DNA from 3 places in the Mesorhizobium sp. M6A.T.Cr.TU.014.01.1.1 genome. Region 2 is predicted to be linked to each of the others. Evidence: predicted binding sites of a transcription regulator. Region 2 holds the regulator's gene; each other region holds the start of a gene.
What was found. The regulator LexA, encoded in region 2, represses DNA repair genes until DNA is damaged. The targets are predictions, from matches to a motif close to TGTTCNNNNTGTGTTCNG.
Positions count from the first base shown of each region.

Region 1 (9,586 bases), on a different contig from region 2:
CCGATGGAGTTCGCGGTCGAGGCGCAGAAGCTGATTGGGATCTCGCTGGAAGGCTCGGTGGGCTGACTAGATGGAACGGCGCTCCTGGAAATTCTTCGAGCGAATCGAGAGCTTGATAGCCATCGTTCTGATGCTTTTGCTGGCGCTGGCTATTGGAGGTGCCGTGGTGGCTCTGATAGGCGCAATGTTTGGCTTGAGTTCGGTAAGGAATATTGGTGGTTCGATTGCGGGCCTAGGCGCGATTGGGTTTTTTGGCTGGATGTTCGTTACTGGCGATCTTGCGGGCGCGCTTTTAGGGAGATCCCGTCAAGGACCGGGCGTCGAGAACAACAAGAACACGAAAGTAGAAAATGATGCTTGAAATCAGAAACCTGCATGCCCGCATCGTCGATGACGGCACCGAGATCATCCGCGGCCTGAACCTGACGGTGAAAGCCGGCGAGGTCGCCGCCATCATGGGCCCCAACGGCTCGGGCAAATCGACGCTGTCCTACATCCTCGCCGGTCGCGAGGATTATGAAGTGACCGAAGGCGAAATCCTCTACAACGGCCAGTCGATCCTCGAAATGGATCCGGCCGAGCGTGCCACCGCAGGCATCTTTCTCGCTTTCCAGTATCCGATGGAGATACCGGGCGTGGCGACGATGGAATTCCTGAAGGTGGCGATGAACGAGCAGCGCAAGGCGCGCGGCGAGGAGCCGCTGAAGATCCCGGAATTCCTGAAGCGCGTTAAGGAGGCGGCCGCCTTGCTCGACATGGACGTGGCGATGCTGAAACGGCCGCTCAATGTCGGCTTCTCCGGCGGCGAGAAGAAGCGCGCCGAGATCCTGCAGATGAAGCTTCTGGAGCCAAAACTGTGCGTGCTCGACGAGACGGATTCCGGCCTCGACATCGATGCGCTGAAGATCGTCTCGGAAGGCGTCAATGCGTTGCGCGCGCCGGACCGCGCCATCGTCATCATCACCCACTACCAGCGCCTGCTTCAGTACATCGTGCCGGATAGTGTGCACGTGCTGTACAGAGGCCAAGTGGTCAAGTCGGGCGACAAGTCGCTGGCGCTCGATCTCGAGGCCAATGGCTATGCCGGTGTGATCGGCCAAGCCGCGTGAGATGCCAGAAGGCCCAGAAGGCAAGCCAGACAAGGCGAAACTGATGAATATACACACGACACCCCAGCGAACGCCGGCCGAAACGGCGCTGATCGACGCCTTCAGCGACCGGCTGTCGCTGCTGCCCGGCGACGGCACGGTGATGCTGAAGCGCGACGACGCCATCGAGGCGATCAAGAGCGGCTTGCCGACGCGGCGCATCGAATCCTGGCACTACACCGACCTGCGCCGTCTGCTGAATGCGGTGCCGGACTTCGATCCGGCAGCCGCCGCGAAAGCCATTGCGCCGATCGTTGAGGGCTCCGTCATTTTGCCGGTGCTGAACGGCGTGTCGAGCGCGAAAGTGCCTGTCATCGACGGTGTTATCGTCCAGCGCCTGTCGGAGAAATTAACCGACGGCAGCATCGCACCTGGGCTCGATCCCTACGGCACCGACGACGCCATCGGCGCACTGAATACAGCTTTCGTCGCCGACGGCTATTTTGTCGAGATCGCTGGCGGCGCCGAACTGGACAAGCCGCTCGAATTGCAGAACCTGCAGGCCGGCGGCCAGACCCATGTGCGCCTGGCTATGCGCGTCGGTGCCGGTGCCAAGGCTGTTATCGTCGAACGCCAGACGGGCGACGGCGCCGCACTCGTCAGTTCGGTCAGCCAGATTCTGCTTGACGAGGGCGCCGACGTGACGTGGCTGATCGTGCAGGAGCAGCCGGATACGGCCACGCATCTTGCCCAGTTCAAGGCGCATCTCGGCAAGAATTCCAAACTGACGCTGTTCGTGATGAACGCCGGCGGCAAACTGGTGCGCCAGGAGATCGTGGTCAAGACGACAGGCGAAGGCGCCGATTTCACGCTGCGCGGCATCAACCTGCTTGCCGGCGACACCCATACGGACGTGACCATGGTACTCGACCATGCCGTGCCGCACACGGCTTCCACGGAAGTGATCCGCAACGTGGTGACGGGAAGAGCGCGCGGCGTCTTTCAGGGCCGCATCAACGTCCACCAATATGCGCAGAAGACCAACGCCAAGATGGCCTGCAACACGCTGCTTCTGTCGGATGACGGCGAGTTCTCGACCAAGCCTGAGCTCGAAATCTTTGCCGACGACGTCATCTGCGGTCATGGCGCGACCGTCACCGAGATCGACCACAGCCATCTGTTCTACCTGATGGCACGCGGCATCGACGAGAAGTCGGCCCGTGGCCTGTTGGTCAAGGCGTTCGTCGCCGAGGTGATCGAGGAGCTGGACGACGAGGCGATCGTCGAGGCGCTGGAAACGAGGCTCGACGGCTGGTTCGCGACGCACGGGTAAAAGTGGGTGAGGGGTGCTGGACGGAATGAGGCGATGCCTCGAGAGAGCTTGTGATGGACCAGAAAGTCGAAAACATCCCCTATGACGTCGAGGCGATCCGCCGCGACTTCCCGATCCTGTCGCGGGAAGTCTACGGCAAGCCGCTGGTCTATCTCGACAATGGCGCCTCGGCGCAGAAGCCGCAGGTCGTGCTCGACACCATCCAGCACGCTTATTCCCAGGAATACGCCAATGTCCATCGCGGGCTGCATTTCCTGTCGAATGCCGCGACCGATGCTTATGAGAAGGCGCGCGAGACGGTGCGCCGTTTCCTTAACGCGCCAAGCACCGACAACATCGTCTTCACCTCGAACACGACCGCGGCGATCAACACTGTTGCTTATGGTTATGGCATGCCCAATATCGGCGAGGGCGACGAGATCGTGCTGTCGATCATGGAGCACCATTCCAACATCGTGCCGTGGCATTTCATCCGCGAGCGCCAAGGCGCCAGACTGGTCTGGGTGCCGGTCGACGATCTCGGCGTCTTCCATATCGAAGAGTTCGAGAAGCGGCTGACTGATCGCGCAAAACTGGTCGCCATCACGCACATGTCGAATGCGCTGGGCACGGTGACACCGATCAAGGAGATCGTCCGCATCGCGCACGCGCGCGGCATTCCGGTGCTGGTCGACGGCAGCCAGAGCGCCGTGCATATGCCGATCGACGTCCAGGATCTCGACTGCGACTTCTTCGTCTTCACCGGCCACAAGGTCTACGGTCCTTCGGGCATCGGTGTGCTTTACGGCAAGAAGGACATGCTGGAGCGCATGCGCCCGTTCATGGGCGGCGGCGAGATGATCGAGGAGGTGACTGAAGACATCGTCACCTACAACGACCCGCCGCACCGTTTCGAGGCCGGCACGCCGCCGATCGTGCAGGCGATCGGGCTGGGCGCTGCGCTGGAATACATGGAAAAGATAGGCCGCGAGCGCATCGCCGCCCACGAGGCCGATCTGAAGGATTATGCCCATCAGCGGCTGCGGGCCATCAATTCGCTGCGCATCTTTGGCGATGCGCCGGATAAGGGCGCCATCATCTCCTTCGAGTTGCAGGGCATTCATGCCCACGACGTGTCGATGGTGATCGACAGGCAGGGCGTTGCCGTCCGCGCGGGCACGCATTGCGCCCAGCCGCTGTTGAAACGTTTCGGTGTAACCTCCACATGCAGGGCGTCGTTCGGCATGTATAATACCAGGGCCGAGGTCGACGCTTTGGCAGATGCGCTCGAAAAAGCGCGAAAGTTCTTCGGGTGACGATCATGGATGATGCAGGCCGCACCGCTGAGACCACTTCGGAAACGACTGCCAACGGTCTGGTTTCCGCCTCGGCCATTCCCGCCGACGAGTTGGCGCGGCTGACCGACGACATCGTCTCGGCGCTGAAGACAGTCTACGATCCGGAAATCCCGGCCGACATCTACGAGCTTGGCCTCGTCTACAAGATCGACATCGAGGACGACCGCTCGGTCAAGATCGACATGACGCTGACCGCGCCGGGCTGCCCGGTGGCCGGCGAAATGCCCGGCTGGGTGGAAAATGCCGTGGGCGCCGTCGAAGGCGTTTCCGGCGTTGAGGTCAACATGACCTTCGATCCGCCCTGGTCGCCCGACCGCATGTCGGAAGAGGCGCAGGTCGCGGTGGGCTGGTATTGACGGGTGCACTTGCACCAAGCAGAAAATTTCACCATTTTAGGTGAGGAATCATTCGGCAGGCCTTGAACCTGCGCGCAATGGAGAAAGAAAAGATGGGACGCTTTGCCGTCATCGCGATGACCGAAAAGGCTGCCGACCGGGTTCGCGAAATCGTTGCGACTCGTGAGAATGCGCATGGCATTCGCCTTGGCATCAAGAAGGGCGGCTGCGCCGGCATGGAATATACGGTCGACCTGGTGACCGAGCCCAACACCAAGGACGATCATATCGAGCGCGACGGCGCCCACGTCTATGTCGCGCCCGAGGCAGCGCTTTTCCTGTTTGGCACCGAGATGGATTTCGAGCAGACGACGCTGCGCACCGGCTTCACCTTCCGCAACCCGAACCAGAGTTCGGCCTGCGGCTGCGGCGAATCGGTTGAGCTCAAGCCGGCCGATCTGAAGGCACTGGCCGAGGCGCGCGCGTCGGCCTGAGCGGGCTCCTCAGTCCACCCACATTCCCGTTCGTTTGTGCCATCCGGCGATCGATTCTTCCGGATAGACATCGAAAACCCTGTCACCCTTGCCGATCTCGGGCTCGACCCAGTTCGCCTTGTATTTCAGCATGAGATGCACCTTTTCAGGCGGTTTCGGCAGGTCTGTGTCGATCGCCGAAGCGAAGGGATGGACCAGCTCCGGCCAGGTCGGATCGTAGAGCCATAGCGCCGATCCGCATTTCCGGCAGAAATTCCGCTCGCCTGACGAGATCTCGCATTGCGGATGCTCATCGTCCTCGATTTCGGCTTGATAGACACCAATGTTGCGCTTGCCCTTGATTTTCAGCGTATCGAAATCGGCGCCGAGATTGATGGCAAAGCCACCGCCGCCCTGCTGCTTGCGACAGATCGAGCAGTAGCACAGCATGAACGGCACCGGCGTGTGGCTTTCGACCTCGAAGCGGACAGCATTGCACCGGCAGGACCCTTTGAGCAAAAGCGGCATGAAAAAACTCCGACGAAATTGGTTTCAACTTGTCAGGATGGTGCCGGTTGCGGCGATGACAAGGGGAAATCCCGATGACATGATCGCGGCATGGACAATGAACGCATCGCCGAACTTTTCGAAGGCCTCGGCCCGGTCAGCATCCGCAAGCTGTTCGGCGGTAAGGGCATCTACTTCGACGGCGTCATCGTCGCCATCGTCCTTCGCGGGGAATTGTTGTTGAAGGCGGACGCGCAAAGCGCGCCCGAATTTGAAGCGGCCGGCTGCCGGCAATGGACCTATACCGGCTCGCGGCACGGTAAGCTGGTGTCCATGCCGTATTGGAGCATTCCCGACAGTGCTTTCGATGATCCGGACGAGATGGCGGTCTGGGCGCGCCGGGCCTATGAGGCTGGGCTGCGGGCCGGCAAGTAGGCTGCCTCTCCGCTGGTCGTCATCTCATGCCAGGTTCTGCACCTCGGGCACAAGGGCCAGCGCCTCGGCAAAACTCGCCGCCGTGAAGGCCGGCACAAGCTCGGCACCTTCGCTGGCAAGCATCGCTGCGGCAACGCCTTCGCGCAGCGCCGCGCGCAGCGTCAGGCCGCGCTGCAGGGCGGCGACCGTCGCGCCCGCTAGCGCATCGGCGGCGCTGTCCGAGACCTTTCTTGGCGGCAGGATCGAGAAGGCGCCGGCCCCGTCGAAACCCAGCACCGGACCGTCATCCGCGATTACCACGCCGCTTTTGAGGCCCGCACGCCTCAGGCCGGCGGCGATGTCTTGCTCCGCAGCACCGATACCGACATCGGCGAGTGCGATGGCCTCGTGCCGGTTCATGAAGAGCAGCGCCAGACTGCCGAGCACCGGCGCGAGCCGCACCGCCTTGGCCGGTGAGACGGCGAGGGCGAAGACCGGCTTGCCGGCGGCAAGCGCTACCAGCCGCTCCAGCGCCGTCGACGGCAGGTTTGCGTCGCACAGGACCGCATCGGCAGTGCTGATCGCCTCACGTACCTTGGCGCGGCGGATCTGCTTGGGAAGCGCCAGATCATAGAGCGTCATGTCGGCAAGGCCGACGATCAGTGCGCCGTCGCTATCGACCAGCGTTGTGTTGCTGGGCGTCCTGCGATCAAGGAACACCACGGACAGATCGGCAATGCCGGCCGCAGCGATGGCGCGCGAGACCGTATCGGCCAGAACATCACCGCCGCGCACCGAAAGCAGCGAACCGGAGACGCCGCGGCGCACGGCGCAGCACAGCGCATTGAAGACGGCGCCGCCGACAGCCTCGCGCATCGTGCCGGGATTCGACGCTGCCGGCACAAGGGCGCCCGACACCTGGCCGCGCCGATCTATATAGGCGGCGCCTACGGCCAGGATTGTCGGCGACTTCATCATGCCGGCGAGGAGACCTTTGCTGTTGCCGGGTGGAGACTAGGTTGTCCGGCGGAACCCGGCAACCGGAGGCGCGATTCGGAAGATGCCGGCACGATCCTGCGGGAGACGCGGGATACATCTTGGCGTGAAAGCGCGAAACAAAAAAAGAACAAATACGGATACTTTTTGTTTTTCAATGGTTTGTTCCCCTTGCCAGATGAGAACAAAAAAGGTACAAATTAATAAGGATTACGGATTGTCCGGCCTTCATTGACGACCAAGGGGTGATGTATCATGGCTCAGAATTCTTTGCGGCTTGTAGAGGACAAAGCAGTGGATAAATCAAAGGCTCTGGATGCGGCGCTGTCGCAAATCGAGCGTGCCTTCGGCAAGGGCTCGATCATGCGGCTCGGCGCAAACGAGCAGGTCGTCGAGATCGAAACCGTGCCGACCGGGTCGCTTGGCCTCGACATCGCGCTTGGCGTCGGCGGCCTTCCACGCGGCCGCATCGTTGAGATCTACGGGCCGGAAAGCTCGGGCAAGACGACGCTGGCGCTGCACACGGTGGCCGAAGCCCAGAAGAAGGGCGGCATCTGCGCCTTCGTCGATGCCGAGCACGCGCTTGATCCGGTCTATGCCCGCAAGCTCGGCGTCGATCTCGAAAACCTGCTGATTTCGCAGCCCGATACCGGCGAGCAGGCGCTGGAGATCTGCGACACGCTGGTGCGTTCCGGAGCAATTGACGTGCTGGTGGTCGATTCGGTCGCGGCGCTGACGCCGCGCGCCGAAATCGAGGGTGAGATGGGCGATTCGCTGCCCGGCCTGCAGGCCCGCCTGATGAGCCAGGCGCTGCGCAAGCTGACCGCCTCGATCTCGCGCTCCAACACCATGGTCATCTTCATCAACCAGATCCGCATGAAGATCGGCGTCATGTTCGGTTCGCCCGAGACCACGACCGGCGGCAACGCGCTGAAATTTTACGCTTCGGTGCGCCTCGACATTCGTCGCATCGGCTCGGTCAAGGACCGCGATGAGGTTGTCGGCAACCAGACCCGCGTCAAGGTGGTCAAGAACAAGCTGGCTCCGCCCTTCAAGGTGGTCGAGTTCGACATCATGTATGGCGAGGGCGTATCCAAGACCGGCGAGCTGGTCGACCTCGGCGTCAAGGCAGGCGTGGTCGAAAAGTCGGGCGCCTGGTTCTCCTACAATTCGCAGCGTCTTGGCCAGGGCCGAGAGAACGCAAAACTGTTCCTGCGCGATAATCCTGACACGGCGCGTGAGATCGAACTGGCGCTGAGGCAGAATGCCGGGCTGATCGCCGAGAAATTCCTCGAAAATGGTGGTTCCGAAGGCGGAGACGATGGTTTCGAGGACGAAGCCGGCGCCATGTAAGGCTTCGGCGGTGGCCGGAGTTTGGCCATAATTCCCGCTCATCACCTCCAGTCTATGTAATCGAGTTCTGTATTGTTGCGTTTCGAACCGCCGGCCTTGCGCCGGCGGTTTGCGTTTCGGCGGTGGCGCCGAGATGACCGGCAAGCCCCGCAAATTGGCCCAATTCCGTGTTTCTGGACAGGGTGCAACGCGGCGGCTAAAAGGCCATGTCCATTTGCCGTCGGCCGGGCCGACGGCTCTCTCTAAAAGCTAAAAGGCAGTATTATTCATGAGTGGCGTGAACGAGATCCGGTCGACATTCCTCGACTATTTCCGCAAGGAGGGTCACGAGGTCGTCGCGTCGAGCCCGCTGGTGCCGCGCAACGATCCGACGCTGATGTTCACCAACGCCGGCATGGTGCAGTTCAAGAACGTTTTCACCGGTCTGGAAAAGCGGCCCTATTCGCGTGCCACGACCGCTCAAAAGAGTGTCCGCGCCGGCGGCAAGCACAACGACCTCGACAATGTCGGCTACACCGCGCGCCACCTGACTTTCTTCGAGATGCTCGGCAATTTTTCGTTCGGCGACTATTTCAAGGAACGCGCCATCGAGCTTGCCTGGAACTTGATCACGAAGGAGTTCGGGCTGAACAAGGACAAGCTGCTGGTCACCGTCTATCACACCGACGAGGAGGCCGCCGGCTACTGGAAGAAGATCGCCGGCTTTTCCGACGATCGCATCATCCGCATTCCGACCTCGGACAATTTCTGGGCGATGGGCGACACCGGACCTTGCGGGCCGTGCTCGGAGATCTTCATCGACCGTGGCGAGCATATCTGGGGCGGCCCTCCTGGCAGCCCCGAGGAAGACGGCGACCGTTTCCTCGAATTCTGGAACCTGGTGTTCATGCAGTATGAACAGGTGACGAAGGACGAGCGCATCGACCTGCCGCGCCCGTCGATCGACACAGGCATGGGCCTGGAGCGCATGGCCTCCATTCTGCAAGGGGTGGAGAGCGTCTTCGAAACCGACCTGTTCCGTCACCTGGTCGACGCTGCGTCGTCCGCGCTCGGCCGCGGTCCGGATGCGGACACCGTCGGATCGTTCCGCGTCATCGCCGACCATTTGCGTTCGTCCTGCTTCTTGGTGGCCGACGGCGTGCTGCCGTCCAATGAAGGCCGTGGCTATGTGCTTCGTCGCATCATGCGCCGCGCCATGCGCCATGCGCAGTTGCTCGGTGCCCGCGATCCGCTGATGTGGCGCCTGGTACCGGCACTGGTGCGCGAGATGGGCCAGGCCTACCCGGAACTGGTGCGCGGCGAACAGATGATCACCGAGACGCTGAAGCTTGAGGAAACCCGTTTCCGCACGACGCTGGTGCGCGGCTTGGGCCTGCTTTCGGAGGCGACGGACAAGCTCGGCGCCGGCGACATGCTGGATGGCGAGACGGCCTTCAAGCTCTACGACACCTATGGCTTTCCGCTCGATCTGACGCAGGACGCGCTGCGTCAGCGCAACATCTCGGTTGATCTTGCCGGCTTCACCAATGCGATGGAGCAGCAGAAGGCCGAGGCGCGCAAGAGCTGGGCTGGTTCCGGCGAGGCCGCGACCGAAACGGTGTGGTTCCCGGTGCGCGAAAAGAACGGCGCCACCGAGTTCCTCGGCTACGAGACCGAGCAGGCGGAGGGCCTCATCCAGGCGCTGGTCAGGGACGGCAAGACCGTCGACAGCGCCACCAAGGGCGACGCGGTTGCCGTGGTCGTCAACCAG
Region 1 is NZ_RZPG01000012.1:36,479-46,064, reverse strand. It holds gene sufB (Fe-S cluster assembly protein SufB) at 1-66, shown strand, start outside; gene EN885_RS15425 (hypothetical protein) at 71-361, shown strand; gene sufC (Fe-S cluster assembly ATPase SufC) at 354-1,109, shown strand; gene sufD (Fe-S cluster assembly protein SufD) at 1,153-2,421, shown strand; gene EN885_RS15410 (cysteine desulfurase) at 2,475-3,716, shown strand; gene EN885_RS15405 (SUF system Fe-S cluster assembly protein) at 3,722-4,114, shown strand; gene sufA (Fe-S cluster assembly scaffold SufA) at 4,207-4,587, shown strand; gene EN885_RS15395 (GFA family protein) at 4,597-5,094, opposite strand; gene EN885_RS15390 (TfoX/Sxy family protein) at 5,185-5,508, shown strand; gene EN885_RS15385 (carbohydrate kinase family protein) at 5,533-6,465, opposite strand; gene recA (recombinase RecA) at 6,739-7,836, shown strand; gene alaS (alanine--tRNA ligase) at 8,105-9,586, shown strand, end outside.
Region 1: recA (recombinase RecA) is a predicted target of LexA. The motif match lies at 6,599-6,616, and genes of this name have one in related genera.

Region 2 (9,586 bases):
TGAAGAAAATTCCTATTTACTACTCACTACTCACTTTTTCTTTTTACCGCTTCGCAATCGGCACGTAGTCGCGTTCCGGCGCACCTGTATAGAGCTGGCGTGGGCGGCCGATCTTCTGATGCGGATCCTCGATCATCTCTTTCCACTGCGCGATCCAGCCGACGGTGCGGGCGACTGCGAACAGCACCGTGAACATGGTGGTGGGGAAGCCCAGCGCCTTCAGCGTGATGCCGGAATAGAAATCGACGTTCGGATAAAGCTTCTTCTCGATGAAATAGGAGTCGGTCAGCGCGATCTTCTCCAGCTCCATGGCGATGTCGAGCAGCGGATCGTCCTTGATGCCGAGTTCGCCCAGAACCTCATGTGCGGTCTTCTGCATGATCTTGGCGCGCGGATCGTAGTTCTTGTAGACGCGGTGGCCAAAACCCATCAGCCGGAACGGGTCGTTCTTGTCTTTGGCGCGGGCGATGAATTCCGGGATGTGGTCGACATGGCCGATCTCGCCCAGCATGTTCAAGGCCGCCTCGTTGGCGCCGCCATGGGCCGGTCCCCACAGGCAGGCGATGCCGGCTGCGATGCAGGCAAACGGATTGGCGCCCGACGAGCCGGCGAGGCGGACGGTCGATGTCGAGGCGTTCTGCTCGTGATCGGCGTGCAGGATAAAGATGCGCTCCATCGCGCGGGCCAGCACCGGGTTGATCTTGTATTCCTCGCACGGCACGGCAAAGCACATATGCAGGAAGTTGGCCGCGAAATTCAGCTCGTTCTTCGGGTAAATGAAGGGCTGGCCGATGTGATATTTGTAGGCCATCGCCGCGATCGTCGGCATTTTCGCGATCAGCCGCATCGATGCGACCATGCGCTGATACGGGTCCGAGATGTCGGTGGAATCGTGATAGAAGGCCGACAGCGCGCCGACCACGCCGCACATCACCGCCATCGGGTGCGCGTCGCGGCGAAAGCCGGTGAAGAAGCGCGACATCTGCTCATGCACCATGGTGTGGCGCGTCACCCGGTAGTCGAAATCGTCCTTCTGCGCCTTGGTCGGCAATTCGCCGTAGAGCAAGAGATAGCAGACTTCGAGGAAGTCGCCATGCTCGGCCAGCTGGTCGATGGGATAGCCGCGATGCAAAAGGATGCCGGCATCGCCGTCGATGAAAGTGATCTCCGACTCGCAGCTTGCCGTCGACGTGAAGCCGGGATCGTAGGTGAAGGCCCCGGTGGTGCTGTAAAGCGAGCCGATATCGATGACATCAGGTCCGACCGAGCCGCTTCGCACCTTGAGTTCGTGAGTTTTGCCGCCGAACTCAAGTTTTGCAGTCGACGCCTGGGTTTTGCCGCCAAATTCCATTTTTGTCGCAGCTTCGGACATTGCAAACTCCTTTTGGTTTTCTCATGCCGGCAAAGGCGAAATATCTGCAACGCAACACGTCGAAAGGATCGGAGTCCGCGCGTTTGCGCCCGCAATTGGATTTGCGTGCCAAATTGGGCCAAGACCTAATGTTGCACTGCGAAACCCACCTTTCAATGCCAATCTTCTTGGGCCAGTTTTGCTAATCGATTTGATCCGCGACGCGCGCCAGGCTTTCCTCACGACCAAGCACGGCAAGCACGTCGAACACGCCGGGCGAGGTGCTCTTGCCGGTGAGCGCGGCACGCAAAGGTTGGGCCACGGCGCCGAGCTTATGGCCGCCGGCCAGCGCATATTCGCGGATCGCTGCTTCCGCCGCTTCGGCCGTCCAATCGCCTGAAATCGTCTTCAGCGCCGCGTGCGCGCCCCGCAGGATCTCGCGCGCGTCACCACCGAGCAATGCAGCCGCCTTCTCGTCGATCGGCAGCGGCCGCTCGGCAAACAGGAAGGCGGCACCGTCGGCCAGCTCGACCAGCGTCTTGGCGCGCTCCTTCAGGCCTGGCAGGGCGGCAAGCAACTGCGCCTTGCGCGTGTCATCGAGGCGCGCTGCGATCGCCGGGCCGCCTTCGAGATAGGGCAAGGTGGCGATGAAGATATCGAGCAATTCGGCGTCGTTCATGCGGCGCATGTGCACGCCGTTCAGCGCCTCGAGCTTGGCGAAGTCGAAGCGGGCGGCTCCCTTGTTGACGTCGCCGATGTCGAACCAAGCAATCATGTCGGCGATCGACATGATCTCGTCGTCGCCGTGGCTCCAGCCGAGCCGCGCCAGGTAGTTGAGCAGTGCCTCGGGCAGATAGCCCATGGCACGATAGGCTTCGACGCCGAGGGCCCCGTGCCGCTTCGACAGCTTGGCGCCGTCGGCGCCATGGATCAGCGGGATATGCGACATCGACGGCACGTCCCAGCCCATGGCCCGATAGATCACCGTCTGGCGGGCGGCGTTGGTCAGATGGTCGTCGCCGCGGATGATGTGGGTAATGCCCATATCGTGATCGTCGACGACGACGGCATGCATATAGGTCGGATTGCCGTCCGAGCGCAGGATGATGAAATCGTCGAGATCCTTGTTGGGAAAGCGGACATCGCCCTGCACGAGGTCATGCACCACCGTCTCGCCATCGGCCGGCGCCTTGATGCGGATGGCGCCCTTGGCGCCGGCCGGCGCCTCCGACGGGTCGCGATCGCGCCAGCGGCCGTCATAGCGGGGAGGCAGCCCCTTGGCCCGCGCGCTCTCACGCATCGCCTCCAGCTCAGCCGGCGTCGCATAGCAGTAATAGGCCTTGCCGAGGCGCACCAGCTCCTCGGCGACAGCGCGGTGGCGCGGCGCGCGCTCGAACTGCGATACCGGCTCGCCGTCCCAGGTGAGGCCGAGCCAGGAGAGCCCGTCGAGAATGGCGGCGGTTGCCGCATCGGTCGAACGCTCACGATCGGTGTCTTCAATGCGCAGCAGCATCTTGCCGCCGGTGTGTTTCGAATACAGCCAGTTGAACAGCGCCGTCCGGGCCCCGCCAATATGCAGGAAGCCGGTGGGCGAGGGGGCAAAACGGGTGACGACCTTGTCGGACATGGAACTCTCGGGCAAGCGCAGGAAACCGATGTGGTTGCGCGGACTTTCGCGCGTCGCGCGTTCATGTAGCATAGGAGGTCAAGGGCGCAAGGGGCAGACCCGATGGCTGGACCAGGCCGCGGCGTGGACGAGAGCGAGGGCGCGATCGCGAGCGTCAGCGAACGATCGCTGTTTGCCGACGTTTCTCCCGTCGAGCCGCTACCCGTTTCGCTGCCTGCGTCGCAACCCGGCATCCAGCCTCTCTCGCCGGACCGCTCCGCCCCAATACCGGCTCCAATACCCGGGCCTGTCGTTCATTTCCGCCGTCTTTCACTATCCGCTATCCGCAACAGCGTGGTTTCGGCGGCGGGCATGGAGCTCGACCGCGGCGTCGCCTTCCTGCTGGTGCCGGTTTTCCTGGCATCCGGAGTGATCGTCTATTTCTCGCTTGCCGTGGAACCGGACTTTCCGCAGCCCATTGCCGTGGTGGTCCTCACGGCATTGTGCGCAGCGGTCACGCGGTCATGGCGCAAAACACATTTGTGTTTCATGGCAGCGTTGCTGTGCGCGCTCGGTGTGCTCGCCGCCAAGGTTGAAACCTGGCGCGCGGGAACGCAGATGCTCGGTTCGGTAATCCAGACCCAACTCACCGGCCGCGTCGTCAGGCTCGACCAGATGGCGAACGGCCGGATCAGGCTGACCCTCGACGTGATATCGACCGCCCGGCCGACACTGCGTTATGCACCGGAACGTGTCAGGGTTTCGGCACGCAAAATTCCCGCTGAGATGACCGCAGGCTCGGTGGCAACCGGCTATGCAAGGCTTTTGCCTCCGACTGGCCCGGTTCGGCCCGACAGCTATGACTTCTCCTTTGACAGCTATTTCGCCGGTATCGGCGCCAGTGGCTTTTTCCTCGGCAATCCGAAGATCGTCGCTTCCGAAGATGCACCGTTAGCAGCGCGCCTTTCTTCGTCGATCGAAAAGGCGCGTGAAACCATCGCCGACCATATCAGGGACAGCATCGGTGGCGCCGAGGGGGAGATTGCCGCTGCGCTGATCGTCGGCGTGCGTGCCGGCATCCCCGAAGAGATCAACGAATCGATGCGGCGCACCGGCATCTACCACATCATCTCCATTTCCGGCCTGCACATGGCGCTTGTCGCCGGCACCATCATGGGATTGCTGCGCGGCGCCTTTGCGCTGTTTCCCGATTTTTCGTCGCGCCGGCCGGTCAAAAAATATGCGGCTGCAGCCGCACTCCTTTCCATCGCTGCCTATCTCATTTTTTCCGGCATCGCGGTCGCGGCTGAGCGCAGCTTCATCATGCTCGCGGTAATGCTTGTCGCCGTGCTGTTCGACCGGGCTGCGCTCACCATGCGCAATCTTACGATTTCAGCCATCGCCGTCATCGTCGTGTCGCCGCACGAGGTGGTCGGCCCAAGCTTCCAGATGTCCTTCGCCGCGACCGCGGCTCTCGTGGGCGCCTATGCCGGCTGGTCCGACTATCGTGCCGACAAGGCCACGGCGCCGCCACAACGACGGTCACCGGCCGCTTTCGTCACGCGGAAGCTCGTCGCTGGAACCGGCACCATCGCCATGACCTCCATCATTGCCGGCAGCGCCACCGCGCTCTTCGCCATCTGGCACTTCCAGCGCGTCTCGCCGCTCAGTCTGTTTGCCAATCTGGCCGTCATGCCGATCGTCACGGTCGTCATGTTCCTGGCGGTCGTCAGCGCCTTGGCAATGCCTTTCGGCTTCGACGGACCTTTCCTCTACATGATGGGCAAGGGGCTGACGGCCATGATTGCAATATCGGGATGGATCTCCGAACGTTCGCCGGTCGATGCAGTCGGGCTGATTTCGTTGCAGTCGGTTCTGCTGGTGACGGTCGCCCTGGTCATCGCCACGATGGCGACGACATGGTTGCGGCTTGCGGCACTTCCCTTTGCGCTTGCCGGCCTGCTGACGATTTCCGAGACGCGAACCCCCGACGTGCTGATCTCGGAGGATGCGCATCTGGTGGCGCTGCCGATCGGCGGCGGCGAACTTGCCGTCAACCGGGTGCGCTCGAACGAATTCACCACCGACAACTGGAAACATGCGCTGACTTCAGCGACCATTGTCGAGCCGGAGACGTTCGAAAAAGGAGACGTGCGGTTCGACATCGCCGACCCGGCCGACCTGCCGCCGGGAGCGCCTTTCTATTGCACTGCCGGCCTGTGCCTCGCCCGGCATCCGTCCGGCGCGATCATCGCGCTCGCCGACGACCGCAAAATCGCGCGGCCAGCCTGTGCCTTTGCGGACTTGATCGTCATCGACGATGCCACGGCCTATTATAATCCCTGCCGCAACCCGCTGGTCCTCGTCGTGACCAAACGGCAGCTCGCTCGCATGGGCAGTGCCGCCGTCTTTTTCGATCCGCTATCGGCGACGACGCGCGCAGAAATCCGTTTTGCCGTCAAACAGCCATATAGGCCTTGGCATGAGCAGCGGAGATTTTCGCGCGAGGCGAGGGGCCTGCCGCCATACCGTAAGCCTGAGAAACCCAAGAAAGCTGCCGTTCAGTAACGTCGGATCAATCCGACGAGCTTGCCTTGCACCTTGACCCGGTCCGGCCCGAAGATGCGCGTCTCATAGGCCGGGTTGGCGGCTTCCAGGGCGATCGAGGCGCCTTTGCGGCGGAACCGCTTCAGCGTCGCTTCCTCCTCGTCGACCAGGGCGACAATGATCTCGCCAGGCTGGGCGGTGTCGGCGTTGCGAATGATGACCGTGTCGCCGTCGAAGATGCCGGCCTCGATCATCGAATCACCCTTGACCTCCAGCGCGTAGTGCGCGCCGCCGGTGATCATGTCCGGTGGCACCGAGATCGAATGCGTCTGGTGCTGGATGGCATCGATCGGCACACCGGCAGCGATGCGGCCCATCACCGGGATGGAGACAGTGGCAACGACGTCGTCGTCATTGCCGGCCGCAGGCATGCGTGACGGCGCCGGCTTGATCTGTCGGCCGAGGCTGCCCTGCCCAAGGCTGCCCTGAATGACGCTCGGCGAGAATTTGCGTGCCGCATTGAGGCCGGGCGCGATCGAATCGGGCAGGCGCAGCACTTCCAGCGCGCGGGCGCGGTTGGGCAGCCGGCGAATGAAGCCGCGCTCCTCCAGCGCCGTGATCAGCCGATGGATTCCCGATTTGGACGCGAGATCGAGCGCTTCCTTCATCTCGTCAAACGAGGGCGGAATGCCGCTTTCCTTCAGCCGCTCGTGGATGAACATCAGCAGCTCATGTTGTTTGCGTGTCAGCATCGCGACCCCCAACAGAATCAGAAAAACAAACCCAGAACAAACACTATCTGTTCCAGTTGTGTTCCGCAACTGTTTAAAGTTTAATGAATGCGTTGACGTTTTGTTCAGCGTAGCATCAGCACGCTGCAGGCGGTGCCTGTCGCTGCGGGGGGAGCGAATGGCTCGCGCACGATCAGCCCGTTGGCGTCGGCCAGCATTCTGAGCATCGAGGAATCCTGGATGCCGAACGGCGTCGCCTTGAGCGTGCCGGCGTCTTCCTTCACCACGGCGCGTACATAGTCCTGCCTGATATCGTTGGCCGCCATGGCGGCACCGAGCCGCGCCTGACGCATGTCCTGCCGGTAGGCGCGTCCGCCAAGCCGCGCAAGCAGCGGCTTCAGGAAGAGCTGCGTGCAGACCAGGCTCGCCACCGGATTGCCGGGCAGGCCGATGCAGCGGATGTCGCCCAGCCGGCCGAACATCAGCGGCTTGCCGGGCCGCATGGCGATCTTCCAGAAATCGAGCGTCATGCCTTCGCCGGTCAGCACGTCGTGGACGAGGTCGTGGTCGCCGACCGAGGCGCCGCCCAGCGTGACGATGACGTCAGCCCCTGCGTTAACTGCCTTTTTCACCAGCGCGGCAATCGCCTCTTTGCGGTCGGGGGCGATGCCGAGGTCGAGCGCGCTGGCGCCGACCGAGCGGGCCGCGGCAGCGACGCCATAGGCGTTGGACGAGATGATCTGGTCCGGGCCAAGGTCGCTGCCTGGCGGCAGCAATTCGTCGCCGGTGGCGATGATGGCGACCAGCGGCCGTTTCACCACACTGACCTGCGGATGGTTGGCCGACGCTGCCAGCGACAACGCCGCCGGATCAAGCAGGCGGCCTTTCTCCAGCAGAACGTCGCCCTTCAAGAAATCGAGCCCGAGGCGGCGGATGTTGCGGCCTTCAACCGTCGACGCGGTCACTTCGATGCTGCCGCCGCCGAGGTCGCGGACATTCTCCTGGATGACGATGGTGTCAGCGCCTGCGGGAAGCGGCGCGCCGGTGAAGATGCGCACGGCCTGCGCCGGGCCGACTGTTCCGGCAAAGCCGCGTCCGGCCGGCGCCATGCCGATCACCGCAAGTGTTGCCGGCACGGAGGCGACATCCTCGGCCCGCACTGCATAGCCGTCCATGGCGGACGCGTTGAAGGGCGGCTGGGTGCGGAGCGCCGTGAGCGGGTCCGCCAGTATCCGGTCGGCGGCGTCCATCAGGGTGACGCTTTCAGCTTGCAAGGGCGCAGCATCTTCAAGCAGGCGCTCGAGCGCGTCGGCAACCGGAAGCAGCGCCATTATTGGCCTGCCCCTTGGGCGCCTACTTTGTAGACGCCGGATTTGCCGCCGGTCTTTTCCACCAGCCTGATGCCGGAGATCACCATGGCGCGGTCGACCGCCTTAGCCATGTCGTAGATGGTCAGGCAAGCGACCGAGACGGCGGTCAGCGCCTCCATCTCGACGCCGGTCTTGCCGGTGACGCGGGCCAGCGCCGTGACCTTCAGGCCAGGCAGCGTCGCGTCCGGTTCGATGTCGACGGATATCTTGGTCAACAGCAGCGGGTGACAGAGCGGGATCAGCTCATGCGTCCTCTTGGCCGCCATGATGCCGGCGATGCGCGCCGTGCCCAGCACGTCGCCTTTCTTGGCATCGCCGTCGAGGATCATCTTCAGCGTTTCTGGCCGCATCGAGACAAGACCTTCGGCGATCGCCGTGCGGGTCGTTTCCGCCTTGTCGCCGACATCGACCATATTGGCTTCGCCTTTCGCGCCAAGATGGGTGAGGGCAGCCGTCATCGTCAGACGGCCTTAGAACGACGTGCGTCCGTTTGGACGCACATAGCACGCTCTAACACTTTGGATTTATGCATCGTGCTCTCCGAAAATCGATTCCGATTTTCGGGCCGATGCATGAGCCGGCGCCTTGCCCGTCAAAAGCAGGTGCGTTGCGGCGGCCACGTCCTGTTGCCGCATCAGGCTCTCGCCGACGAGGAAGGTGCCGATGTCGCTTTTTTCCAGCCTGCGGCAATCTTCGTGCGAGAAAATACCGCTCTCGCTGACCAGCAGGCGGTCGGCCGGCACCATCGTCGCGAGCCGCTCCGAAGTATCGAGACTGGTTTCGAACGTCCGGAGGTTGCGGTTGTTGATGCCGATCAGCCGTGACGACAGTTTCAGCGCGCGTTCCGTCTCGGCTTCGTCATGCACCTCGATCAGCGCGTCCATGCCGAGCTCGAAAGCCGTCATTTCGAGCTCCCTGGCCACGGCGTCATCGACGCTCGCCATGATGATCAGGATGGCGTCAGCGCCCCACGCACGGGCTTCGAACACCTGATAAGGCTCGAACAGAAAATCCTTGCGCAAGGCGGGCAATGTCACGGCACTGCGCGCATCGGTGAGGAATTCAGGCGCGCCCTGGAAGGACGGCGCGTCGGTCAGCACCGAGAGGCAGGCGGCGCCACCTTTCGCATAGGCCCTGGCCAGTGCCGGCGGATCGAAATCGGCTCGGATCAGGCCCTTGGAAGGGCTCGCCTTCTTGATCTCGGCGATCAGCGCGAAGCTGCCGGATTTGCGCCTGGCTTCAAGGGCCGAGAGAAAGCCGCGCGGCGCATCGGTGTCCTTCGCCCGCGCCTTGATCTCGGCAAGCGGCACGCGCGCCTTCGCCGCCGCGATCTCGTCGCGCTTGTAGGCTTCGATCTTGCGCAGGATATCAGACACGGCTCTATCCGTTCGAAATCTCGACCAGCCGGTCGAGCACTTGCAGCGCCCGGCCGCTGTCGATGGCTTGCGCCGCCGTCGCCATGCCGTCGGCAAGCATCGTCGCCTTGCCAGCCACCACCAGTCCGGCGCCGGCGTTCATCAGCACCGTATCACGAAAGGCGCCGGCGGCGCCGCCCAGCATGTCGCGCAGCGCCTGGGCGTTATAGGCGGCGTCGCCGCCGCGCAACTCGTCCTTGGTGTGCCGCTTCAGCCCGACTGCTTCCGGGGTCAGCGTAAAGCTGCGGATCTCACCGCCGACCAGCTCGGCCACTTGGGTTTCGCCAGTGGTGGTGATTTCGTCATAGCCGTCGCCATGGGCGACCCAGGCGTGTTCGGCGCCCAATGCCTTCAGCGTCTCGGCCACCGGCATGATCCATTCCGGCAAGAAGACGCCCACCATCTGCCTGCTGACACCAGCCGGATTGGAGAGCGGGCCAAGCAGGTTGAAGATGGTGCGGGTGCCGAGCTCGACGCGGGTCGGGCCGACATGCTTCATCGCCGGATGATGCGCCGGCGCGAACATGAAGCCGACGCCTGCATCGTGGATGCAGCGGCTGATCGTT
Region 2 is NZ_RZPG01000017.1:120,479-130,064, forward strand. It holds gene gltA (citrate synthase) at 44-1,372, opposite strand; gene gltX (glutamate--tRNA ligase) at 1,554-2,978, opposite strand; gene EN885_RS20130 (ComEC/Rec2 family competence protein) at 3,081-5,525, shown strand; gene lexA (transcriptional repressor LexA) at 5,519-6,256, opposite strand; gene glp (gephyrin-like molybdotransferase Glp) at 6,361-7,566, opposite strand; gene moaC (cyclic pyranopterin monophosphate synthase MoaC) at 7,566-8,063, opposite strand; gene trpC (indole-3-glycerol phosphate synthase TrpC) at 8,130-8,981, opposite strand; gene trpD (anthranilate phosphoribosyltransferase) at 8,986-9,586, opposite strand, start outside.

Region 3 (9,586 bases), on a different contig from region 2:
CGCGATTGACCCTCACCAAGCCTTCACATAGGGTCCGGCGACTTTCAAAACAGGTTAAGGCGCGGCCCCTTAACAGCTTGGTAATGGAGCGAATTCATGTCGAAGCCCGATCTGGCGAGTCTCGAAAAGATCATCGAAGAAGCCTTCGAGGAACGCGACACGATTTCGACGGCAACCCGTGGCGCGACGCGCGACGCCATCCAGTCGGCGCTCGACCTGCTCGACCGGGGTGTCGCCCGCGTTGCCGAGCGCCAGGCCGACGGCAAATGGCATGTCAACCAGTGGCTGAAGAAAGCGGTGCTGCTGTCCTTCCGGCTCAACCCGATGGAGATCATCAAGGGCGGCCCCGGCCAGGCCGTGTGGTGGGACAAGGTGCCGTCGAAATTCGACGGCTGGAGCGCCATCGATTTCGAGAAGGCAGGTTTTCGCGCCGTGCCGTCATCGATCGTGCGGCGCTCCGCCTATGTCGCGCCAGGTGCCGTGCTGATGCCGTCCTTCGTCAATGTCGGCGCCTATGTCGACAGCGGCACCATGGTCGACACCTGGGCCTCGGTCGGCTCCTGCGCCCAGATCGGCAAGAACGTGCATCTGTCGGGCGGCGTCGGCATCGGCGGCGTGCTGGAGCCGATGCAGGCCGGTCCCACCATCATCGAGGACAATTGCTTTATCGGCGCACGCTCCGAAGTGGTCGAAGGCTGCATCGTGCGCGAGGGCTCGGTGCTCGGCATGGGCGTCTTCATCGGCCAGTCGACCAAGATCGTCGACCGCGCCACCGGTGAGGTCTTCTACGGCGAAGTGCCGGCCAATTCCGTTGTCGTCGCCGGCTCGCTGCCCGGCAAGCCGTTGCCCAGCGGTGAGCCCGCTCCGAGCCTCTACTGCGCCGTCATCGTCAAGCGGGTCGATGCCAGGACCCGGTCCAAAACCTCGATCAATGAACTGCTTCGCGATTGATCCTTCGCAAAAAAAAAAAAACGGACGCACCCGATTGCTCGACAGACCTCGATTTTTCTGGCTTTTCTTCAGCCTTTCCGGGCGAGTGAACCCCAGCGCCTACGTTCTGGCCGGTCTTTTGCCGCTCCTCGTTCAGCTTTTTCTGCTCTACCAGTTCTCGCGAACGCCGCTCGGCACTGCCGCAAGCCAGTACTGGGCGCTCGCCTGGTGGATCGCTGTGGTCGTCTCGACATGGTCGACCTTTGCGCTAACGGCGAAGCGGTTCCATGATTTCGGCAAGCCTACCTACTACGCATTGATCTCTCTCGTCATCGGCGCCATTCTCCTTATCATTCTGGCCTTTTTCAAAAGTGATCCCGGACCCAACCGCTACGGCAAACATACCAATGCACCGGCCGAATCCTGAACGTCGATCGGGTCTCTCGCCATGCGCTACCGCACGCTTGATTCGAAACTGATCATCGAAACCGCCGAGCAACTGGAAAAACGCGTCGCTGACCGTTTTCCCGATGCAGGCTTGCGTGGCGTCGCCATTGAACTTGTGTCGCTGTCGCGTGATCTGGCCAAGGCGGCGAATGCGCTGGAAGCGCCGATCTGGTGGCTGCGCGGCGTCATCATCGCCGCCATTGCCGCTGGCGCGCTGATGTTCCTGTTCGTCGGCACCATCCTGCCGCTCGGCCGTGTCTCGGCAAACCACGATGCCATCCAGTCGGTGCAGGGCATAGAATCCTCGATCAACGTGATCATCCTGACGGCGCTGGGCTTCCTGGCCTTGATCCGAACCGAGGAGCGTATCAAGCGCAAGCAGGTGTTTCGCAAGCTTCACGGCTTGCGATCGCTGATCCACGTCATCGACATGCATCAGCTGACCAAGGATCCGGCAGTGCTTTCAGCCGATTTCAAGCCGGCATCGCATTCACCGGCACGCATAACCGACCGTGCCGATCTCGCCCGCTATCTCGACTATTGCTCCGAAATGCTGTCGATCACCGGCAAAATCGCCGCGCTGTTCGCCCAGTCGGTCAACGACAATGTCGTCGTCGATGGCGTCAACGACATCGAGACTCTCGCCTCCAACCTGTCGCGGAAGATCTGGCAAAAGATCACGCTGATCGAAGGCCGGCACTGATCGCTTCCGGTGTCAGGCCGGGCGATCCATGATTTTCCTGCTCTGCCTTGCGAACCAGTGCCGTGACACGCTTTATCAGCGGCGCCGGCGTGCCCTCTGTCAGCCAGGCGCAGGATCGCACCTTGCAGCTCGTCGATCTCGGTCGGCCGGCCGCGCTGCAGATCGTCCCACATCGACGAGCGTGCCTCGGGATCGATCGCAAGCATGCGCCGCGCCAGCTCGGTGGCCCGCAACCCGTCCTTCCGCAAGGCCTCTTCGATGCGCGGCCGCGCCAGCAGAATCACCCGTCGCCCGGCGAGCGCGAGACAGCCGCCGGCATAGCAGCCGATGCTGCCGGCGCCGGCAATGACGATCCTTTTGTCCTCGTTGGCCATCCGATGATGCTGCCTTGGCCTGCGACTATACGACATGAAAACCATAATGTCGGCGGGATGGCTGGCCCTTATGTCTGGCCGTGACAGGCCTTACGCTTTCGACTATCGCTTTTGCCCATGACGTTGCCTTCCGATCCCGCCAGAAATCTAGCCGCCCTTATCCGCTGTGCCTCGGTGACGCCCGCTGAAGGCGGAGCACTGAGCACGCTCGAAACAATGCTGAAGCCGCTCGGCTTTTCCGTCGAGCGCCCGGTGTTTTCGGAAGGCGGCACGCCCGATATCGAAAATCTCTATGCGCGGCGCTCCGGCAACGGTCCGCATCTGATGTTCGCTGGGCATACCGACGTGGTGCCGGTCGGCGACGAAGCTTCATGGACTCATCCGCCTTTCGCCGCCGAGATTGCCAAGGGCGAGATGTTCGGCCGCGGCGCCGTCGACATGAAGGGCGGCATTGCCTGTTTCATCGCCGCGGTGGCGCGCCATATCGAGTCGAAGGGCGGCTTGAAAGGCTCGGTCTCGCTGCTGATCACCGGCGATGAAGAAGGGCCGGCCATCAACGGCACGACAAAGCTGCTCGAATGGGCAGCCGCCAAGGGCGAGAAGTGGGATGCGTCTATCGTCGGCGAACCGACCAATCCAGATGCGCTGGGCGACATGATCAAGATCGGCCGGCGCGGTTCGCTGTCCGGCAGCATCATCGTCAACGGCCGGCAGGGCCACGCCGCCTATCCGCAGCTTGCCGACAACCCGGTGCGCGGCCTGATGACGCTGGTCGACGCCTTGCTGCACCCCGTCTTCGACGAGGGCACAAAGGATTTCCAGCCGACCAATCTGGAGGTGACCTCGATCGACGTCGGCAATCCGGCCACCAATGTCATTCCGGCGAAGGCGACCGCCACCTTCAACATCCGCTTCAACGACACATGGACCGCCGAGACCATCCAGGCGGAAATCCACAACCGTCTCGACAAGGCGGCGAAGCGCAAGAAATACCGGACCGGCAAGACGACGCCGGTCGATTACGAGCTCCTCTGGCGCGATCGGCCGAGCCACGTCTTCCTCACTCGCGACGACCGGCTGATCGAGACGCTCAGCGGCTCGGTCAAGGCGGTGATCGGCAGGAAGCCGGCGCTTTCCACCTCCGGCGGCACCTCAGACGCCCGCTTCATCAAGGACTATTGTCCGGTGGTCGAGTTCGGGCTGGTCGGCAAGACCATGCACATGGTCGATGAACGCGTCGCGCTTGCCGACCTCGAGACGCTGACGCAAATTTATCAGCGCTTCATCGAAGACTGGTTCGAGCGAGGCATATCGTAACCATGCTTTCGTCGGACGAAACCTATGCTTCCCTGACCGGCGCCTGGCGACTGATGCTCGGCAAGGCCGACGGGCTGCGCCTGCTCGACCTTTCGGCCGACGGTTTCTGGAATTCCTTCTTCGCCATCATCGTCGCGGCACCGGCGCTGATCGTCGGTTGGGTCGGCCTTGCCAACGAGATCGGCGATCCGGATGCATTCGCGGGGCGCTTCAGCATGCTGATCCGTCTGGCGACGGTCGACATTGGCGCCTGGGTACTGCCGCTTGTCGGCCTTGCCTTTATCGCGCCGCGTGCCGGCATTGGCGGGCGCTTCGTCCACTATGTCGTCGCCAGCAACTGGGCGTCGGCGATCATCGCCTGGATGATGCTGCCGTCGGCGTTGATCAGGCTTTTCCTGCCTTCCACCAACGAGTTCGCCGTACTGGCGTCGCTGCTTTTGTTTGCGCTGTCGATGGTCCTGACCTGGCGGATGACAAACATCGCCATCGGCAGGGGCGCAGCTGTCGGCACCGCCGTCTTCGCCGGCATGTTCGTGGCGTCGCTGGTCGTTCTGTTCGGCCTGCAGGCGCTGCTCGGCATCGGTGCGCCCGCTTAATCGACTTTCGGATAATCCACACCGACGAGAAAAAGTCCGTCGGGCGGCGCAACTTGGCCGCAGGCTGCACGGTCGCGCGCATCGAGCGCCGCCTTCAGGTCGGCAATTGTCCAGCCGCCTTCGCCGACGCGCTTCAGCGAACCGACCATCGAGCGCACCTGATTGTGCAGGAACGAGCGCGCCGAGGCTCGCACTTCGATCACGTCACCCAGCCGACTGACATCCAGCCGATCAAGCGTCCGGATCGGGCTGTCGGCCTGGCATTGGGTCGAGCGGAACGTAGTGAAATCATGCCGCCCCAGCAGCACTTTTGCCGCCTCGTGCATGGCCTCGGCGTCGAGCCGCGTCGGCACCCACCAGATCTTGCCCTTGTCGAGCGCTGCCGGCGCGCGCCGGTTGACGATGCGGTAGAGATAGTGGCGGCCGATTGCCGAGAAACGCGCGTCGAAGCTATCAGGCACGACAGCCGCCTTGAGGACGGCGATGCGCGCCTTGGCCGCTTGCAGATGGGCATTGACCGCATCGCGCACCTTGTCATCAGGCCACGCCTTGACGAGATCGACATGCGCCACCTGGCCGGTCGCATGGACGCCGGCATCGGTGCGGCCTGCGCCGCGCAGCGAGACCTGCTCGCCGCAGAATTTCTCGATCGCCTGCTCGATCGCCTGCTGCACCGAAGGCTGGTCTGCCTGGCGCTGCCAGCCGGCATAGAGGCTGCCGTCATATTCGATGTCCAGGCGAAAACGCGGCATTCCTAAAGCAGGATGAGGTTAGGCGGCGAGCGCGGAGCCGAAGGCCGAAGCGTAGACCAGCTTGCCGGTCTCAGGCGCCTCGCCCCAGGCCAGCGCCTGCAGCGCGTCGCCCTGATATTCGCTCTCGAATTTTTCGGCGCGTGCGTGGCTGTAGCCGAAGCGGCCATAATAGGCGGGATCGCCAAGCACCACCGCCAGCACCTCGCCGGCGTCCTTGAGGCGGATATGCGCCTCGCGGACCAGCGCGCCGCCGATGCCGGTGCCATGGAATGACGGCTCGACGGCCAAAGGCGCCAGCGCCACCGCCGGGAAGCTCTTGCCGCCATTTTGCACGAAAAGCCTGGAAAACAGGATGTGGCCGACCACCTGCCCATCTTCGTCCGCCACCAGCTCGACGACGGCATCGCCGCCGGTGACCAGCGCGTCGACCAGTCCGGCCTCCGCCTGCTGGCCGAATGCGTGTTCCTCGACGAGGCGGATCGCCTCGCGGTCCCGCGGCGTCGCCGCGCGTATCGACATCATGCTCATGAGAATTTCGTTCCTTTTTCGAGCTTGGCCCCACGCAGAAACTCTTGCGCGGCAATGGGCCTTCCGCCCGCACGTTGAACTTCGACCAGCCTGATGGCGCCTGACCCGCAGGCGACCGTCAGGCGGTCATCGAGAATTCCTCCCGACTCGCCGGCGCCTTGCGAAAGCGTCGAGCGAAGCAGTTTCAGCCGTTCCAGGCGGCCGCCGATTTCGGTCTCGCACCATGCGCCGGGAAAGGGCGACAGGCCGCGAATATGATCGTGGACTTCGCCAGCAGGCCGCGTCCAGTCCACGCGCGTCTCCGCTTTATCGATCTTTTTGGCGTAGGTCACCCCCACCGTCGCCTGCGCGGTAAATGTCAGGGCATCCCGTTCCAGCCGTGCCAGCGCTTCCGCCATCAGCGCGGCACCAATGAGCATCAACCGATCGTGCAGGTCGCCGGCCGTCATATCGGGGCCGATGGCGCATTTTTCAATCATCGCCACCGGACCGGTGTCCAGACCTTCCTCCATCCGCATCACCATCATGCCTGTCTCGGCATCGCCGGCCATGACGGCGCGCTGGATGGGTGCGGCGCCGCGCCAGCGCGGCAACAGCGACGCGTGGCCATTGAGGCAACCGAGCCGCGGCGCCTCGAGGATGGGTTTGGGCAACAGCAATCCATAGGCGACGACCACGGCGACGTCGGCCCGCAAGGCGCGGAACGCCTGCTGCTCGGCCTCGCTCTTCAGCGACACCGGCGTCCGCACCTCGACGCCCAGCCGCTCCGCCTCGCGCTGCACCGGCGATGGCGTCAGTTCCAGCCCGCGGCGACCTGCGGCGCGCGGCGGCTGGGTGTAGACGGCTTCTATCTCATGCCCGGCCTCCGCGATCGCCCGCAGCGTCGGCACCGAGAATTCGGGCGTACCCATGAAAACGACGCGCAGGGGCATTTTTGAGCCCTATCCCACCAACTTGCCCGGCGCCTTGCTGCCTGATGGTTTGTCCCTGGCGAGCTTCTTGAACTTCTTGACCACCATGTCGCGCTTCAGCTTCGAGATGTGGTCGATGAACAGAACGCCGTTGAGATGATCTATCTCATGCTGCAGGCAGGTCGCCATCAGCCCTTCGGCCTCGATCTCCTGCAGCTTGCCGTCGCGATCGAGATATTTCACACGCACGGCGGCGGGGCGCTCGACCTCGGCATAGTAATCCGGGATCGACAGGCAACCCTCCTCGTAGACCGAGCGCTGATCGGCGCTGTCGAGAACCTCGGGGTTGATGAAGACATGCGGCGCCGGCGTCTCGTCTTCCTTGGCGAGGTCGATCACCAGCATGCGCAACGGTTCGCCGACCTGGATCGCCGCCAGGCCGATGCCCGGCGCATCGTACATGGTCTCCAGCATGTCGTCGGCGAGCTTGCGCAAGGCGCCGTCGACGCGCTCGATCGGTTTCGAAACCTGGCGCAGGACGGGATCGGGAAGAATGATGAGAGGCTTGATCGACATGGCGTCTCACCTAAGACGTCGCACGGAAAGCGTCAACCGGGGCAATTGAAGCGCCGTTCACGTTTTGATCTGTGCCGTCAGGGAGAATCATCTATGCTGTCCATATGAACGACCTGACATCAATCCTGTCCGAACCAATCGCCCGGCTCGGCGCCACCACGATCACGCTCGGCCACGCATTGGCATTCGGCGCGATCCTGTTTCTGGGCCTGTTCGTGGCGCTGGTCGTCGCGCTGTGGCGGTCGGCCAAGGCGCGTGCAGTGGCGGCTGCGGAAGCCGCCGACCACGCCCGCGACGCCGAGGCGCGGATGGCCGGCATCCTGCAAAGCCAGGCCGAGATGCAGGGCCGCATGGGCGCCATCGCCGAAGTGTTCGGGGCGCGGCAGGCCGAACTCACACAGTCGATCGGCCAACGCCTCGACGCGATGACCGGCCGCCTCGGCCAGACCATGACCGAGCAGACGAAATCGACGCATGAGAGCCTCGCCAAGCTGCAGGAACGGCTGGCGGTCATCGATATCGCGCAGGGCAACATCCAGTCGCTGGCCGGCCAGGTCGTTCAGCTTCAGGCGATCCTCTCCAACAAGCAGACGCGCGGCGCCTTCGGCCAGTCGCGCATGGAGGCGATCGTCGCCGACGGCCTGCCGCACGGCGCCTACGAATTCCAGGCGACCTTGTCGAACGGCAGCCGGCCCGACTGCCTGGTGAAGATGCCGAACGGCGCGCCGGCGCTTGCCATAGACGCCAAGTTTCCGCTGGAAGCCTGGAACGCCATCCGTGCCGCCGAAGGCGTCGATTTGCAGAAGGCCGCCGCACAAGCGTTTCGGCGCGATATCGAGGTGCATGTCCGCGATATATCAGAAAAATACCTGATCCAGGGCGAGACGCAGGACACCGCTTTCATGTTCGTGCCGTCGGAATCGGTGTTTGCCGAGATCCACGAGAATTTCGAGGGGATTGTCCACAAGGCGCACCGCGCCCGCATCGTCATCGTCTCGCCGTCGCTGCTGATGTTGTCGATCCAGGTCATCCAGGCGATCCTCAAGGACGCCCGCATGCGCGAGCAGGCGCATCTGATTCAGGGCGAGGTGATCCGGCTGATGGAGGATGTCTCGCGCCTCGACGAACGGGTGCGCAAGCTGCAGAGCCATTTCGGCCAGTCGGCCAAGGATATCGACGACATCCTCGTCTCGACGTCGAAGGTGACCAAGCGCGGCCAGAAGATCGAGGCGCTGGAGTTCGGCGCGCAGCCGACGGAGGGCGACGCCGGATCGGCCGAGACCACACACGGCGCGAAGGTCGAAGCGGGTGCGCGCGTCGCCGACTCCAAGACCGGTCAGCTGAGACTTAGGGTCGTCGAAGGCGACGACTGAGAGCTACTGCTCCTCGACGATCGTTGTGCCTTCGAAGTCCGGCAGCCAGTGTAGCGCCGAGCGATGCCACAACTGCCGTCTCGGCACCAGTTCATCGCGCTGACGCGCCGTGCCTACCCTGATGCCGTAGACTTTCGGTCCGTCACCGACCGACGTGGCATAGAGATGCGAACCGCACTCGCCGCAAAAAGCCTGGGCGCGCCTGGCGCCGCTCGACCCGGTCTTGATGTAGATCTTCGGCGTGCCCCTGGTGATCCGGTAATGATCCTCCGACGCCGGCACGGTCACCCGAAACGCCGTTCCAGTCAGTTGCTGGCAATCGATGCAGTGGCAGATATTGGTCTTTTCCGGATCGACTTCCGCCTCGTAGGTGATGGCCCCGCAATGACACCCACCGTCGATTTTCATCTTCATTCCTCCCAAAATCCGTTCGGCAATGCTTGAGCGACGTGCGCCCGTTTGGACACATAGTATGGTGTAATGCTTTGAATCTACACATCATGCTTTCCGAAATCGACTCCGACATTCGAGTTGATGCGGCAGCGCGGCAGGCGAACCTTGCAACGGCAGGCCTCTAGTCCGGCGCTTGTCCCGACGCGGCCTCTATGGCCTTGAGCCGGCGGGCTCAGGTTCCGCGGACGAACAGTCGCGTGACCTCGGGCATCTCGGTCTTCAGCCGTGCCTCGATGCGTTCGACGCAGGTCTCGATCTCGGGCGCCGACAAATGGTCCTCGTTGGCAACCGGCTCGGGCGCCATCAATCGGACTTGAGCATTCCTCCTCCAAGCGTGAGAACAGTCCGCAGTTGGCCGGGCGCGCCAGTATGCGAAATCCGCTGTGAACGTGGGGGCTTAGCCACAACCGCCAAGGTCGGTCCGTCGTTGCAGGGCTGGCGTGTTTTCATCGAGCCAAGACTGACGCTAGGTACCGTGCCGGGAATGAGATATAGTTCAGATACTAGTGACTGCCGGGCGCTGGCACAATGGCTGGACTGGGTGAACAGATTGCGCGTCAGCAGCGCACCATGGGACCGCTCCTGGTGGCGGCAGTGGTCATCGGCCTTATAGGCCTGCCCGTCGC
Region 3 is NZ_RZPG01000010.1:45,357-54,942, forward strand. It holds gene dapD (2,3,4,5-tetrahydropyridine-2,6-dicarboxylate N-succinyltransferase) at 97-951, shown strand; gene EN885_RS13315 (DUF805 domain-containing protein) at 932-1,357, shown strand; gene EN885_RS13320 (hypothetical protein) at 1,379-2,080, shown strand; partial or broken gene EN885_RS34840 (2-dehydropantoate 2-reductase N-terminal domain-containing protein) at 2,236-2,499, opposite strand; gene dapE (succinyl-diaminopimelate desuccinylase) at 2,572-3,771, shown strand; gene EN885_RS13335 (transporter) at 3,774-4,367, shown strand; gene truA (tRNA pseudouridine(38-40) synthase TruA) at 4,364-5,119, opposite strand; gene EN885_RS13345 (N-acetyltransferase) at 5,138-5,647, opposite strand; gene fmt (methionyl-tRNA formyltransferase) at 5,644-6,579, opposite strand; gene def (peptide deformylase) at 6,589-7,134, opposite strand; gene EN885_RS13360 (DNA recombination protein RmuC) at 7,239-8,507, shown strand; gene EN885_RS13365 (GFA family protein) at 8,511-8,915, opposite strand; partial or broken gene EN885_RS13370 (cation transporter) at 9,133-9,240, opposite strand; gene EN885_RS13375 (adenylate/guanylate cyclase domain-containing protein) at 9,489-9,586, shown strand, end outside.
Region 3: EN885_RS13360 (DNA recombination protein RmuC) is a predicted target of LexA. The motif match lies at 7,189-7,206, and genes of this name have one in related genera.